4 regions of the Pseudomonas sp. RGM 3321 genome follow, and region 2 is predicted to be linked to each of the others. Evidence: predicted binding sites of a transcription regulator. Region 2 holds the regulator's gene; each other region holds the start of a gene.
What was found. The regulator sigma-54, encoded in region 2, starts transcription at its own class of promoters, with help from an activator protein. The targets are predictions, from matches to a motif close to ANTGGCATNNANNTTGCTNT.

Region 1: the regulator sigma-54 is predicted to act here: its motif matches at 2,005-2,024, upstream of RGM3321_RS27560 (CmpA/NrtA family ABC transporter substrate-binding protein).
Region 3: the regulator sigma-54 is predicted to act here: its motif matches at 2,543-2,562, upstream of glnK (P-II family nitrogen regulator).
Region 4: the regulator sigma-54 is predicted to act here: its motif matches at 1,168-1,187, upstream of RGM3321_RS05765 (flagellar basal body rod protein FlgF).

The regions. Positions count from the first base shown of each region.
Region 1 is NZ_JALHBH010000121.1:483,658-487,225, forward strand. Features, by position in the region: gene RGM3321_RS27550 (glycoside hydrolase family 68 protein) at 1-14, shown strand, start outside; gene RGM3321_RS27555 (ANTAR domain-containing protein) at 77-652, opposite strand; gene RGM3321_RS27560 (CmpA/NrtA family ABC transporter substrate-binding protein) at 667-1,878, opposite strand; gene RGM3321_RS27565 (quinone-dependent dihydroorotate dehydrogenase) at 2,162-3,193, shown strand; gene RGM3321_RS27570 (ribosome modulation factor) at 3,333-3,548, opposite strand.
Region 2 is NZ_JALHBH010000117.1:15,973-19,540, reverse strand. Features, by position in the region: gene raiA (ribosome-associated translation inhibitor RaiA) at 1-159, opposite strand, end outside; gene RGM3321_RS20260 (RNA polymerase factor sigma-54) at 235-1,728, opposite strand; gene lptB (LPS export ABC transporter ATP-binding protein) at 1,911-2,636, opposite strand; gene lptA (lipopolysaccharide transport periplasmic protein LptA) at 2,637-3,185, opposite strand; gene lptC (LPS export ABC transporter periplasmic protein LptC) at 3,172-3,568, opposite strand, start outside.
Region 3 is NZ_JALHBH010000098.1:35,852-39,419, reverse strand. Features, by position in the region: gene RGM3321_RS07100 (secondary thiamine-phosphate synthase enzyme YjbQ) at 1-383, opposite strand, end outside; gene RGM3321_RS07095 (ammonium transporter) at 626-1,963, opposite strand; gene glnK (P-II family nitrogen regulator) at 1,997-2,335, opposite strand; gene RGM3321_RS07085 (accessory factor UbiK family protein) at 2,753-3,028, shown strand; partial or broken gene RGM3321_RS28455 (addiction module antidote protein, HigA family) at 3,073-3,177, opposite strand; gene RGM3321_RS07080 (LysR family transcriptional regulator) at 3,200-3,568, opposite strand, start outside.
Region 4 is NZ_JALHBH010000095.1:1,266-4,833, forward strand. Features, by position in the region: gene RGM3321_RS05755 (flagellar hook protein FlgE) at 1-764, shown strand, start outside; gene RGM3321_RS05760 (hypothetical protein) at 765-956, opposite strand; gene RGM3321_RS05765 (flagellar basal body rod protein FlgF) at 1,240-1,980, shown strand; gene flgG (flagellar basal-body rod protein FlgG) at 2,027-2,815, shown strand; gene flgH (flagellar basal body L-ring protein FlgH) at 2,900-3,568, shown strand, end outside.

The DNA of each region.
Region 1 (3,568 bases), on a different contig from region 2:
TCGTGCTGAGCTGACCGACCGCATGCAATAACCAGTGCGGGAAGAACGCTTGTGCGAGCAGGCGTTCTTCGCTCGCTTACCCCAGTAGCTCGCTCATCGCGATAATTTGCTCGGCCACCTGAATCAGCTTTTGCTGGCGACTCATCGCCTGACGCCGCATCAGGGTGTACGCGTCTTCCTCGTTGCAATCCTTCATTTTCATCAGCAGCCCCTTGGCCAGTTCGATGCGCTTGCGCTCGGCCAGTTGCTGGTCGCGGGCATGCAGTTGCGCACGCAGCGCCTGATCGCTCTCGAAGCGGGCCATCGCCACATCCAGAATCGGTTGCAGCCGTTGGGCCTGGATGCCCTCGACGATATACGCACTGACCCCGGACTTGATTGCCTGGCGCATCACGCCCGGATCATGCTCGTCGGTGAACATCACGATGGGCCGCGGTTGGTCACGGCTGACCAGCACTACTTGCTCCATTACGTCGCGTCCTGGCGATTCGGTGTCGATCAGGATGACGTCCGGGCGCACCGCTTCAACGCGGGCGGGCAAGTCGATGATCAGTCCGGATTCGTCGATCACTTCAAAACCGGCCTCTATCAATGCCGATTTGAGGCGACCGACCTTTCTGGCCGTGTCATTGATAAGCAGGATACGCAGCATGGTCACGTTCTCCGTCAACGACTGGCCACAGCGGGTGCTTTGTCGGCCAGCGAGTGGAGCTTGAAGCTACGCGCGTAGCCTGCGGGATCGCTGCCGTCCCACACCTTGCCATCGATCAACTGACTGCTGCGCAGGGTTGCAGTGGGGGCGTCGATGCCCAGCGCATCGGCTGCCTGGCGATACAGGTCCAGTTGCTGTACACGGCTGGCGACAGCCAGGTAGTCCGGGTCTTCACGCAACAGGCCCCAGCGCCGGAACTGAGTCATGAACCACATGCCGTCGGACAGCCACGGATAATTGACCTGCCCCTGATCATGAAAACTGACTGCATGCGGGTCCTGCCAGTGATTGCCGAGGCCGTCGCTGTAGTGGCCAAGCAGGCGTGGCTCGATGCAGTCTGGCGAGGTATCCAGATAATCCGCACCGCTGAGCAGCTGTGCGGTGCTGCGCCGGTTATGGTCGCTTTGCTCGATGAAACGGCTGGCTTCCAGTACCGCCATGATCAGTGCTCTGGCCGTGTTGGGGTTCTGTTCGACAAACTCGCGGGTGCAGCCCAGCACCTTGCCCGGATGATCCGGCCAGATCGCCTGGCTGGTCGCCATCGTGAAGCCCAGTTGCTGCTGCACAGCGCTGGCCCCCCAGGGCTCGCCAACACAAAAACCGTCGATACGTCCGGCCCGCAGGTGTTGCGCCATTTGCGTGGGTGGCACCACGACACTGTTCACATCATCGAGCGGGTGAATGCCCTGGCTGGCGAGCCAGTAGTAGAGCCACATGGCATGATTGCCGGTGGGGAAGGTCTGGGCGAAAGTCAGCCTTGAGCCGCTTTGGTGCGCACGTTTATCCAGTGCCTCAGGAGTGATCACGCCAGCCTCCTGCAATTCGCGGGACAGGTTGATGCACTGGCCGTTCTGATTGAGCCCCATGAGGATAGCCATGTCGGTCGCCGGACCACCGCTGATGCCCAGCTCGACTGCATAGATCAACCCGTACAGGCTGTGTGCTGCCTGAAGCTGGCCGCTGACCAGCCTGTCGCGCAGGCCGGCCCAGGACGTCTGCCGTTCAAGATTCAGGCTGAGCCCGTAAGGCTGGGCGAAACCCTGGGTTGCAGCGACCACCAGCGGGGCACAGTCGGTGAGTGCCATGAAGCCCACGTCCAGGCTGTTCATTTCCGGTGCGTCGCTACCGGCTACCCAGTCCAGCGCATTGCCGGTTCGTTCGTTCATAACGCGTGCTTCATAAAGGTCCGTCCAGAAAAAAGGCGTCGTCCGACCCCTTGCCGATGCAAGTGTCGAAGCGACGCCGTTGTCCACGCACCGCTCCGCCGTTGGAGCGAGTGCCGATAGCGGTTTTAAGCAAGGCATATGCCATTGCTGGCCAGGCGCTGGCAATCCAGGCTGCTGACAATACAAGGTGCGTGCAACAAGTTTGTCGAGCGCCTCGCCTGACAGGCCTGCACACGTCTATAATCGCCACCCTGAATTCAGCTGCTCACGAGCCCATCCCGCCATGTATAACCTGGCCCGCCAGTTACTGTTCAAACTTTCTCCGGAAACCTCTCATGACCTTTCGCTGGACCTGATCGGTGCAGGCGGGCGGCTGGGCCTCAATGGCCTGCTGAGCAAGTCCCCGGCGAAGTTGCCGGTCAGTGTGATGGGGCTGGAATTTCCCAACCCTGTGGGGCTGGCAGCAGGTCTGGACAAAAACGGTGCAGCCATCGATGGCTTTGCGCAACTGGGCTTCGGCTTTGTCGAGATCGGTACTGTGACGCCACGTCCACAGCCGGGCAACCCCAAGCCGCGCATTTTCCGCCTGCCGCACGCCGAGGCGATCATCAATCGCATGGGCTTCAACAATCTGGGTGTCGACAACCTGGTGTCCCGGGTCCAGGCGGCAAAGTACCGCGGCATCCTGGGCATCAATATCGGCAAGAACTTCGACACGCCGGTCGAGCGTGCGGTGGACGATTACCTGATCTGCCTGGACAAGGTCTATGCCCACGCCAGCTACGTCACCGTCAACGTCAGCTCGCCCAACACGCCGGGGCTGCGCAGCCTGCAGTTCGGTGACTCGCTCAAGCAACTGCTCCAGGCCCTGAGTCTGCGCCAGCAGGAACTGACGCAACGGCACGGCAGGCGCGTGCCGCTGGCGATCAAGATTGCCCCGGACATGAGCGATGAAGAAACCGTGCTGGTGGCCTCTGCACTGATCGAGTCGGGCATGGATGCAGTGATTGCCACCAACACCACGCTCAGCCGCCAGGGTGTGGAAGGGCTGCCGCATGGCGATGAAGCCGGTGGTCTGTCGGGCGCGCCGGTGCGGGAAAAAAGCACGCACATCGTCAAGGTGCTGGCCAGTGAACTGGCAGGTCGCCTGCCGATCATTGCCGCTGGTGGCATCACTGAAGGCCGGCATGCTGCCGAGAAGATAGCCGCAGGTGCCAGTCTGGTGCAGATCTATTCCGGTTTCATCTACAAGGGCCCTGCGCTGATTCGCGAATCGGTGGACGCCATTGCGGCAATGCCACCGGCCGTACGCTGAATCGAAGGCAAAAAAAAGGGGCTCCTCGAAAGAGCCCCTGGGCGTTGGCCCGCCGCCCGGGTCGGGCGTGCATGGTACAGGTGTGAATCAGTCAATCATGTGGGTGGCCCGACAGAGGCCTGAAAGTCTTTGAATCGCCTCATCCGACCGCGTGAAGTTCGTTGAGTCTGTGGATGCCCGCAGTGCCGGTCATACCGTCCCAGTTGTCGCCGCGTCCTTCGCGCCAGCCATTGATCCATGCCTGGCGTACTGACGGTAGAGTAAAAGGGCAAAGCTCACGGGATTTACCATGAACGCCGTATTGATATCCGCGTAAAAATGCTCTTTCCAACGGATCACGCTTAAGTCTTCTCATAGGGTAATGCCCTCGTCTGT
Region 2 (3,568 bases):
CGTGGCTTCGATCTTCTGCTTGAGCTTTTCGACCGTCATCGTGACCTGCACGTTGGTAATCTTGTCAAAATGCCCCTCGAGCTTCTTGAGCTTGAGCTCAACGTATTCACGAAGGGGTTTGGTCACTTCCAGTTGGTGTCCACTGATGTTGACTTGCATACAGCTTTCTCCTTTGCCAGTGCATAAAGAGACAGGCATGGCGCCTGTCTCTGGGACGCTGTGGCTGGGCCTGCATCACATCAGTCGCTTACGCTCACTGGAAGGCGCTATCCCGAGTGACTCGCGGTACTTGGCGACTGTGCGACGGGCTACTTGAATGCCTTGTGCCTCCAGTAAACCAGCGATCTTGCTATCACTCAACGGCTTTTTCTGATTTTCCGCCGCAACCAGTTTTTTGATGATTGCGCGAATTGCCGTGGACGAGCATTCACCGCCCTCGGAAGTGCTCACATGGCTCGAGAAGAAGTATTTCAGCTCGTAAATGCCGCGTGGCGTGTGCATGAACTTCTGGGTGGTCACGCGCGAGATGGTCGACTCATGCATGCCCACTGCCTCGGCAATGTCGTGCAGGACAAGCGGCTTCATCGCCTCGTCGCCGTACTCAAGAAAGCCGCGCTGATGCTCGACGATCTGGGTGGCGACCTTCATTAGTGTCTCGTTGCGGCTTTGTAGGCTTTTGATGAACCAGCGCGCCTCTTGCAACTGGTTGCGCATGAAGGTGTTGTCTGCGCTGGTATCGGCCCGGCGCACAAAACCCGCGTATTGCGGATTGACGCGCAGGCGCGGTACGGACTCCTGATTGAGCTCAACCAGCCAGCGCTCGTTGTCCTTGCGCACGATTACATCGGGGATGACGTACTCGGCTTCTGTGGATTCGATTTGTGAGCCAGGGCGCGGGTTGAGGCTCTGGACCAGCTCGATGACCTGGCGCAGCTCATCTTCCTTGATCTTCATGCGCCGCATCAACTGGCCGTAGTCGCGGCTTCCCAGCAGGTCGATGTAGTCGGTGACCAGTCGCTGCGCTTCCGTCAGCCAGGGTGTTTTCGCTGGCAACTGGCGCAGTTGCAGCAGCAGGCATTCGCTCAGGTTTCGGGCACCGATGCCTGCCGGTTCAAACTGCTGGATGCGGTGCAGTACGGCTTCGATTTCGTCGAGCTCGATGTCCAGCTCGGGATCGAAAGACTCGAGAATTTCATCGAGGGTTTCGTCCAGATAGCCCTGGTTGTTGATGCAGTCGATCAGCGTGACAGCCACCAGGCGGTCCTTGTCGGACATCGGGGCGACGTTCAACTGCCACAGCAGGTGGCTTTGCAGACTCTCGCCTGCAGACGTGCGTGTGGTGAAGTCCCACTCGTCATCATCGTTGCTTGGCAGGCTGCTGGCGCTGGTCTGGTAAATGTCTTCCCAGGCGGTATCGACAGGCAGCTCATTGGGAATGCGCTCGCTCCATTCGCCATCTTCAAGGTTATCCACAGTAGGCGCGGATTCCTGATAGGTCGGCTCTTGAACGTCGGGATTGGGCTTTTGTTCGATGTTGTCGGCAAGCGGGTCGGAGTTGTCGAAGTCGTCGCCTTCTTCCTGCCGTTCCAGCATGGGGTTCGACTCCAGCGCCTCCTGGATCTCCTGCTGGAGGTCCAGTGTGGAAAGCTGGAGTAAGCGGATTGCCTGTTGCAGCTGCGGTGTCATCGTCAGCTGCTGGCCCATTCTCAAGACTAGCGATGGTTTCATGGCAGGGGCTAAACACCTTATTCGCCGGCGCGCATGCGCCATCTACTACAGGCGCCGAGGCGCCAACTTAAGCAAATTATATGCCTGAAACCTGTGCCTTTGCCTAGAGTGATATGACAAATAAAATATTGTCAACACACTGCACTGGCATCAATCGGCCGCCAAGCGCAAAGGGCAGTCGATTAAAGGCGGAATTCGTGGCCGAGGTAGACCTCTTTCACCAGTTGATTCGCCAGAATGGTCTCGGAATCGCCCTCTGCGATCAGCTGTCCATCGTTGACGATGTAGGCAGTTTCGCAGATGTCCAGCGTTTCACGGACGTTGTGGTCGGTGATCAGTACGCCGATACCCTTGGCCTTGAGATGGTGAATGATCTGCTTGATATCACCCACTGAAATAGGGTCTACGCCTGCGAACGGTTCATCCAGCAGGATGAATTTCGGCGCAGTGGCCAAGGCGCGAGCAATTTCCACACGGCGGCGCTCGCCACCCGACAGGCTCATGCCCAGGTTGTCGCGAATGTGGGTGATGTGAAACTCCTGCAAGAGGCTTTCGAGCTCCTTGCGGCGTGCTCCGGCATCGAGTTCGTTGCGGGTCTCGAGAATCGCCATGATGTTGTCTGACACTGACAGCTTGCGGAAAATCGAGGCTTCCTGCGGCAGGTAGCCGATGCCGGCTCGGGCGCGACCGTGCATGGGTTGATGGCTGACATCCAGATCGTCAATCAGCACGCGACCCTGATCAGCCTGGACCAGACCTACGATCATGTAAAAGCAGGTAGTCTTGCCGGCACCGTTGGGGCCCAGCAGCCCGACGATCTGGCCGCTGTCGATGGAAATGCTCACATCGCGCACTACCTGCCGGCTTTTGTAGCTTTTAGCCAGATGCTGGGCTTTGAGCGTCGCCATTTACTGGGCCTTCTGAGGTTGGTCGGTTTTCTTTTTCGGCTGGATGACCATGTCGATACGCGGACGTGGTGTTGTCACCTTGGCACCGCCATTGGCCCGACCGGCGCTGACGACCTGTCTGACCGTGTCATAGACGATTTTCTCGCCTTCGGAAGTGTTGCCATCATTGATGACCTTGGCCTTGTCGATGAGGACGATACGGTCCTGCCCGGCGTAGTACTGAATAGTGACGGCATAGGCCTGCACGATCGGTTTGTCTACGGCAGGCTTCTGCTCGTAATAAGCCAGATTGCCGACAGAGGTGAACACATCCACTTCACCCTGGGCATTACGCGTGATCGTCACAGTGTTACCGGTGATCTTCATCGAGCCCTGGGTGATGATGACGTTGCCCTTGTAGGTTGCTACGCCTTTCTTGTCATCAAGCTGAGCATCGTCAGACTGGATGTGGATCGGCTGATCGCGGTCGGTTGGCAGGGACCAGGCGCTCGCGCTTCCCAGTGCTGCGCCCAGGCCGAGCAATAAAGGAAGAGTTTTAACGAGCCTCATACTGTCCTCTTACGTTGGACAGCAGGTCCATCCTGCTGTCTTTCAAATATGCTTTCATTCCCTTGGCCGTGGTTACACCGCCGGCACCGTCGATTCTAACGTCTTGCTCGGTCTGCGCATATTGCTTCTGAGGGAATACGGTCATTCGACTGGTAGTGATAATAGTCGTACGTTGTTTTTCATCGGTACGCTCGACACGAACGGAATCGATCAGCTCGACCTGATCGCCGCCGGACGAAACCTCGCCTTTCTTGCTCTGTACATGCCATGGAAACTCGCCACCGCGGTACATGTGCAGGTCGGGCGTGGTCAACAGGGTCACGTCAGTTGCTTTCACGTGCTCGACCTTGTCGGAGGTCATGTCGTACTGGAGCGTGCCATCG
Region 3 (3,568 bases), on a different contig from region 2:
CCACCAGCGTCTCGATGTTCGCCCAGGTAAATACCTTGCCAGGTGCCCAGCGCCAGTCGCCCTGCAGTCACCGGCAGAACCAACTGGCAGCCCAGCAGACTGGCCTTGAAATGCGCTGGCAAGTCGTCAGGGCCTTCGTCGTCATGTTCGTAGCCGTCCACGCCCTGAGGCACCAGACGGTTGAAAAAACGCTCGAAGTCACGACGTACTGCCGGATCGGCATTTTCGTTGATGGTCAACGAAGCCGAGGTATGTTGCAGCCACACATGCAGTAGCCCGACACGGCAATCGCGCAACGGGGGCAAGCCCGCGACTATCTCGTCAGTCACCAGATGGAACCCTCGGGGCCTGGCCCGCAAGGCAATTCTGGATTGATGCCACATACCGTTCTCCGCACCTTCGGCGCGCATTCTAACTCGACTGAGAAAAAAGCAAAGCGCGCAATAAACCGGCTTCCCTGCAAGTTGACGAAGACTGTCGATACATCGGTACCTGCGCTGCGTCACGGTGCCGAAATCATTGACGCGGGCAACATCAATGACAGCAAAAAACCGCGGTATATCCGCAAACATCAGACAAAAAAAATGCCCGGAGACCGGGCATTCTTTTTTGCATCTGCGGCTGCTTACAAGTTGTAGCCACGCTCGTTGTGTTGCGCAAGGTCCAGACCGACAGACTCTTCTTCGTCGGTGACGCGCAGACCCATCACGGCATCCAGTACTTTAAGGATGATGAAGGTCACGATCGCGGTGTAGACGACGGTGAACGCGACGCCCTTGAACTGAATCCAGACCTGAGCACCGATGTCAGTCACAGTGCCGAAGCCGCCCAGTGCAGGTGCTGCGAACACACCGGTCAGGATTGCGCCGACGATACCGCCGATACCGTGAACGCCGAACGCATCCAGGGAATCGTCGTAGCCAAGCTTGCGCTTGAGGCTGGTGGCGCAGAAGAAGCAGATCACGCCTGCTGCCAGACCGATGATCAGCGCGCCCATCGGGCCCACTGTACCGGCAGCCGGGGTAATAGCGACCAGACCGGCAACCACGCCCGACGCGATGCCCAGAGCGCTTGGCTTACCATGGGTCAGCCACTCGGCGAACATCCAGCCCAGTGCGGCGGCAGCGGTAGCGATTTGAGTCACCAGCATCGCCATACCGGCAGTGCCGTTGGCCGCAGCGGCGGAACCGGCGTTGAAACCGAACCAGCCGACCCAGAGCATTGCCGCGCCGATCAGGGTGTAACCCAGATTGTGCGGAGCCATCGGCGTGGTCGGGAAGCCTTTGCGCTTGCCCAGTACCAGGCAGGCCACCAGACCGGCTACACCGGCGTTGATGTGCACCACAGTGCCGCCAGCGAAGTCGAGAACGCCCCAGTCCCACAGCAAGCCACCGACGCCGCCCCAGACCATGTGGGCGATTGGCGCGTAGACCAGCGTGAACCAGATACCCATGAACACCAGCATTGCGGAGAACTTCATGCGTTCTGCGAAAGCGCCGACAATCAGGGCAGGGGTGATGATCGCGAAGGTCATCTGGAAGGTGACGAACACCGCCTCAGGGAACAACGCAGCGGGACCGGTAATGCTTGCCGGCGTGATGCCTGCCAGGAACGCTTTACCCATACCGCCAAAGAAGGAATTGAAGTTGACGACGCCCGCTTCCATACCGGTTGTATCGAACGCAATGCTGTAGCCGTAGACGACCCACAGGATGCTGATCAAGCCGGTGATGGCGAAACACTGCATCATCACGGACAGAATATTCTTCGAGCGAACCATGCCGCCGTAGAACAGCGCGAGACCGGGGATGGTCATGAACAGAACCAGAGCGGTCGAGGTCAGCATCCATGCAGTGTCGCCAGAGTTCAGCACCGGCTCGGCCACTGGGTCAGCCGCCAGGGCAAGACCAGGTAATGCGAGGGACAACAGGGCACCGAGCCCTGCGAATTGACGCAGAGTCATATTGTTTTCTCCTGGGGCGTTGGGTTTGGCGGCTTAAATAGCGTCTGTATCGGTCTCGCCGGTACGGATGCGAATGGCCTGTTCCAGATTGACCACGAAAATCTTGCCGTCACCGATCTTGCCGGTGTTGGCGGCCTTGGTTATGGCTTCGATGACACGATCCAGATCCTTGTCATCGATGGCGACATCGATCTTCACTTTGGGAAGGAAGTCGACGACGTATTCAGCACCGCGATAAAGCTCAGTGTGACCCTTCTGACGCCCGAAGCCTTTGACTTCAGTGACGGTGATGCCCTGCACGCCGATTTCAGACAACGACTCGCGAACGTCATCCAGTTTGAACGGCTTGATGATGGCAGTGACTAGCTTCATGAAAACTTTCTCCCGAATTTGGTGGACTTGCCCCAGGAAAACAAACCCGACTCAAGTCTAAGCGCAGTGCCTGGCTTTGTAACGTGTTGGCCGCCTGATCAGGCCAGACCAACTCCAGAAAACCGCTTCTGACGAAACACTTCCCCGCTCCGCCTGCCGCACTGCATTCGTCACAGCGACTGCATCAGTGCATGGGTCATAAGCCACTAAGCAGAAAGCTTGCCATCTCGTGAATATTCATTGAATACAGGCCCTTGGGCTGGTTTGGCACGACCTTGCAGGGTCTATCATGGAGCTAATGCACAGCAATGGTGCTCATGTGCCCGTCACTGCGCTCCATAAGCGTGCATTGCGCCCTCGGGATTGACTATAGACACTGCGTGTTACACTGCCGCCCTCTGATTCAGGAAAATAACCATGCTCGCGCCCAAAGCCTTTCTCGACGCTCTCAGCGGCCACGCCTCTCGCCTGTTCAATGGCGAAACGCCTGTATCGCGCAGCGAATTCGAAACCCAGTTCAAGGCCCTGCTGCAAAGCGGCTTCAGCAAACTGGATCTGGTCAGCCGTGAAGAGTTCGACAGCCAGATGGCCGTCCTCGCCCGCACCCGCGCCCGCCTGGAGGCGCTGGAGGCCAAGATGGCCGAGCTGGAAGAGAAGGCTGGCGGGGCCGCAGGGACGGAAAAAGCCGAATAAGCTTTCCTTGTTTTGCTGTCAGTGCGCTGCAGCGCTGAACATTGTCATGCACAGCGGGCCAGGCACCTGACCTGCTCGCGAATCTGAACGGCCTTTTCCATTTCTGTCTTGCCCTGGTGGTGAGTAAGTTGCAGGTTCAGCCAGCATTCGTTGCACGCTTCGCAAGCGCCTTCAGGCTGCAGGCGGTGCCAGCTCGATGGTCCGGCAGTAATCCATGAACAGGCGCGTCGCACGGGTTGGCTGGTTGTTGCGCAGGTAGGCCATGACCAGCGTGGAGGCGGGCATGTCGTCTTCGATATCGAGCTGCACCAGCAGCTCACCGTCGTAGGTCATGTTGGTTCTGGGCCGTGTGACCAGCACCGAAAACCCCAGGCCCTGGCCGACCATGCAGCGCACCATTTCGATCGATGGGGAGCTGTACGCGACCACGGGTGTGTAGCCCTTTTCCGTGAAGATATCGATGAAGTAGGTCCTGCTGGGCACGGCGTCGAGCAGGATCATCGGCTCGCGGCTCAGCTCCAGCAAAGTCACGGTTTTTTT
Region 4 (3,568 bases), on a different contig from region 2:
GCGATATGTTTGCCAATGCGATTTTCGACAGTCAGGGCAATCAGCACGAGCTGAAGCAGTATTTCGTGAAGGACGGCACCAACAGCTGGCGCATTCATGCGCTGATTGATGGTCGCAACCCGCAGATGCCTGATTCCACCGACCCGCTGACGGCGAACATCGTGTTTGATTCTGGCGGCTGGGTACAGTCGTTGACCGGCGGCCCTGGTTTTGCGAGTACCCATAACAATGGTCTGCAACTGACCGGCTGGACACCGGCCATGCCTGCCGAGCGGGTCACGGGGCGAGAACAGTGGGTGTCCAACGGTGCGGCTGGCAGTGCGAAGGGTATCACGATCGACTTCACCAACCTGCTTCAGCACAACGCCGCCAGTTCGCGTTCATCTACTCATGTTGATGGCCACGCGGCGGGGCAGTTGAGCAGCTTGAGCGCGGGGCGCGATGGCATCCTGCGTGCCGGATTTACCAATGGCATGAACAAGAATATCGGTCAGGTGATACTCGCCAGCTTCGCCAATCCGCAGGGGTTGCAGGCGCGCAGTGATACGCGCTGGACCGAATCCGCCGAGTCTGGCGTTGCCGACTACAATGTGCCGGGCGTCGGCACGCTGGGCAGCCTCATCGGTGACGGGCTGGAGGGGTCCAATGTCGTCCTGGCCGATGAACTGATTGCTCTGATCCAGGCGCAGACGGCTTATCAGGCCAACTCCAAGGCGATATCGACAGAGGCGACCGTGATGCAGACGCTGATCCAGTCGACCTGATCAGATTGAACAGTCGGATTTGATGAAGTGACCTTTCAGCCGTGTCCAGCCAGGCCCGGGGCTGGTCTGGGCGCAGACAATCCGGCTGTCGCCCTGCCATTTGTAATAGTGGGCGGGGGCGGCCTGGGCGAGGAGGGCGAAGGTCATCAGGCTCGCGCTCGCGATGCCGGCAATGCACGCACGAAAAGGCATGAGGGTTCCCGTTCAGGGCTGCGGTGTCCGCAAGATTATCACTGTCGGTCCGGTTGTCAGCCCATGCCAATGAAGTTTTTTTGGCGGTGCTCGCTGCTTGATGATCGGCAGGCGGCAGTCCTCCGCCGCTATTGGGTGGCGCTTTGCCCGAAGGGCATCATCGAATGTCGGTTTTTGCTGGTTAATCAGGCATTTGTATCGAGCCTGACAAGTTGGTTCAAAAATTGCTTTAACCCTTTCAGAACAGCTACAGGCGGCAAGCGTCTGTCGGAGGAGGAAGACTGTGGACAAGTTGCTTTACGTCGCAATGAGCGGTGCATCCGAAAACGCGATCGCGCAGAAGGCTCACGCCAACAACCTGGCAAACGTATCAACCAACGGTTTCATGCGTGACCTTGAACAGGCCCGCTCGATGCCGGTGTTTGGCGAGGTCATGCCATCGCGCGCCTATGCGATGAGCGAACGTCCGGGGACCGACTTTTCCTCCGGTGCCATGGTTGAGACCGGCCGTGAACTGGACATCGCCGTCAAGGGTGATGGCTGGATTGCCGTGCAGACTCCCGACGGTGGCGAAGCCTATACCCGCAGCTCCGGCATGAACATCGATGCCCTGGGTGTGTTGCGCGACGGCAGCGGTTTGCCGGTAATGGGCAATGGCGGTCCGATTGCCGTGCCGCCTCAGCAGCAGATCGAGATCGGTGCCGACGGCACGATCAGCATCCGCTCGCTGGGCGAAAGCCCGCAGGTGATGGCGCAGGTCGACCGTATCAAGCTGGTCAAGCCTGACCTCAAGACCATGGAAAAAGGCCCCGATGGCCTGATCCACACCAAGAGCGGCCAGCCTGCTGCTGCCGATGCCACCGTTCAGGTCGAGTCCGGCTTTCTGCAGGCGAGCAACGTCAATGCGGTCGAGGAAATGACCTCGGTGCTGGCCTTGTCCCGTCAATTCGAATTGCACGTCAAGATGATGAAGACAGCCGAAGAAGACGATCAGTCGATGGCTCGCGTCTTGCAACTTGGCTAATCAATGACAGCTTGCGCCGACAAACCGGCGCTTGAGGAGAACACACATGCTTCCTGCACTATACGTCGCTAAAACCGGCCTTGCCGCTCAGGACACCAACCTGACCACTATCTCCAACAACCTGGCGAACGTTTCGACCACAGGTTTCAAGAGTGACCGTGCCGAGTTCCAGGACCTGCTGTACCAGATCAAACGCCAGCCGGGTGCCCAGTCCACTCAGGACAGCGAGCTGCCATCCGGTCTGCAACTGGGTACCGGTGTGCGCATCGTCGGCACGCAGAAGAACTTCACGGCCGGTAGCCTGCAGACCACCAACAACCCGCTGGACCTGGCGGTAAACGGTCGTGGTTTCTTTCAGGTGACCCAGCCGGACGGCACTGTTGCCTACAGCCGCGACGGTACTTTTCACCTGGACGCCAACGGCCAGATCGTGACTGCCAACGGCTACGCCCTTGAGCCTGCGATTGTCGTTCCGCAGAACGCCCAGACTTTCACAGTCGGTCAGGACGGTACTGTTTCCGTCACGCTGGCCGGTGCAACCGCCACTCCGCAGATCATCGGCAACATCCAGACCGCTGACTTCATCAACCCGGCTGGCCTGCAGGCCATCGGCGGCAACCTTTATCTGGAAACCGGTTCAAGCGGCGCGCCGCAGATCGGCACGCCAGGCCTCAACGGCCTGGGCCCGACCCTGCAGAACACCCTGGAAAACTCCAACGTCAGCACTGTTGAGGAGCTGGTCAACATGATCACCACCCAGCGTGCTTACGAGATGAACTCCAAAGTAATCTCGACCGCCGACCAGATGCTGCAGAACCTGACTCAGAACCTGTAAGTGTTTGATGTTGTCGCTCGTAAAACTGCTCAATCCGACGGGGCGCCTGATAAGCGCCTGTTACACCGCGAGGTTTCAAGTGTCATGAACCGCCTTAGTGTTCCGCGTTTTTCAGTGTTGATCGCTTCATTGTGCGGGATCACCCTGCTGTCTGGCTGCGTTGCGCCGACGGCCAAGCCCAATGACCCTTATTACGCTCCGGTGTTGCCGCGTACACCCATGTCGGCCGCTGCCAACAATGGTGCCATCTATCAAGCCGGTTTCGAGCAGAACCTGTATGGCGACCGCAAGGCTTTCCGTATCGGCGATATCATCACCATCACGCTTTCCGAGCGTATGGCAGCCAGCAAGGCGGCAACTTCGGCCATGACCAAGGACAGCACCAACAGTATTGGTCTGACCTCGCTGTTCGGTTCGGGCCTGACTACCAACAACCCGATTGGTGGCAATGACCTGAGCCTTAACGCAGGTTATACCGGCGCTCGTACTACCAAGGGCGATGGCAAGGCCGCACAAAGCAACAGCCTGACCGGTTCGGTCACTGTGACTGTGGCGGATGTGTTGCCCAATGGCATTCTGGCGGTGCGCGGCGAGAAGTGGATGACCCTCAATACCGGTGACGAGCTGGTGCGTATTGCCGGGCTGGTTCGGGCTGATGACATCGCCACCGACAACACTGTGTCGTCCACCCGTATTGCCGATGCACGTATTACCTATTCGGGGACTGGAGCCTTTGCCGATACCAGCCAGCCA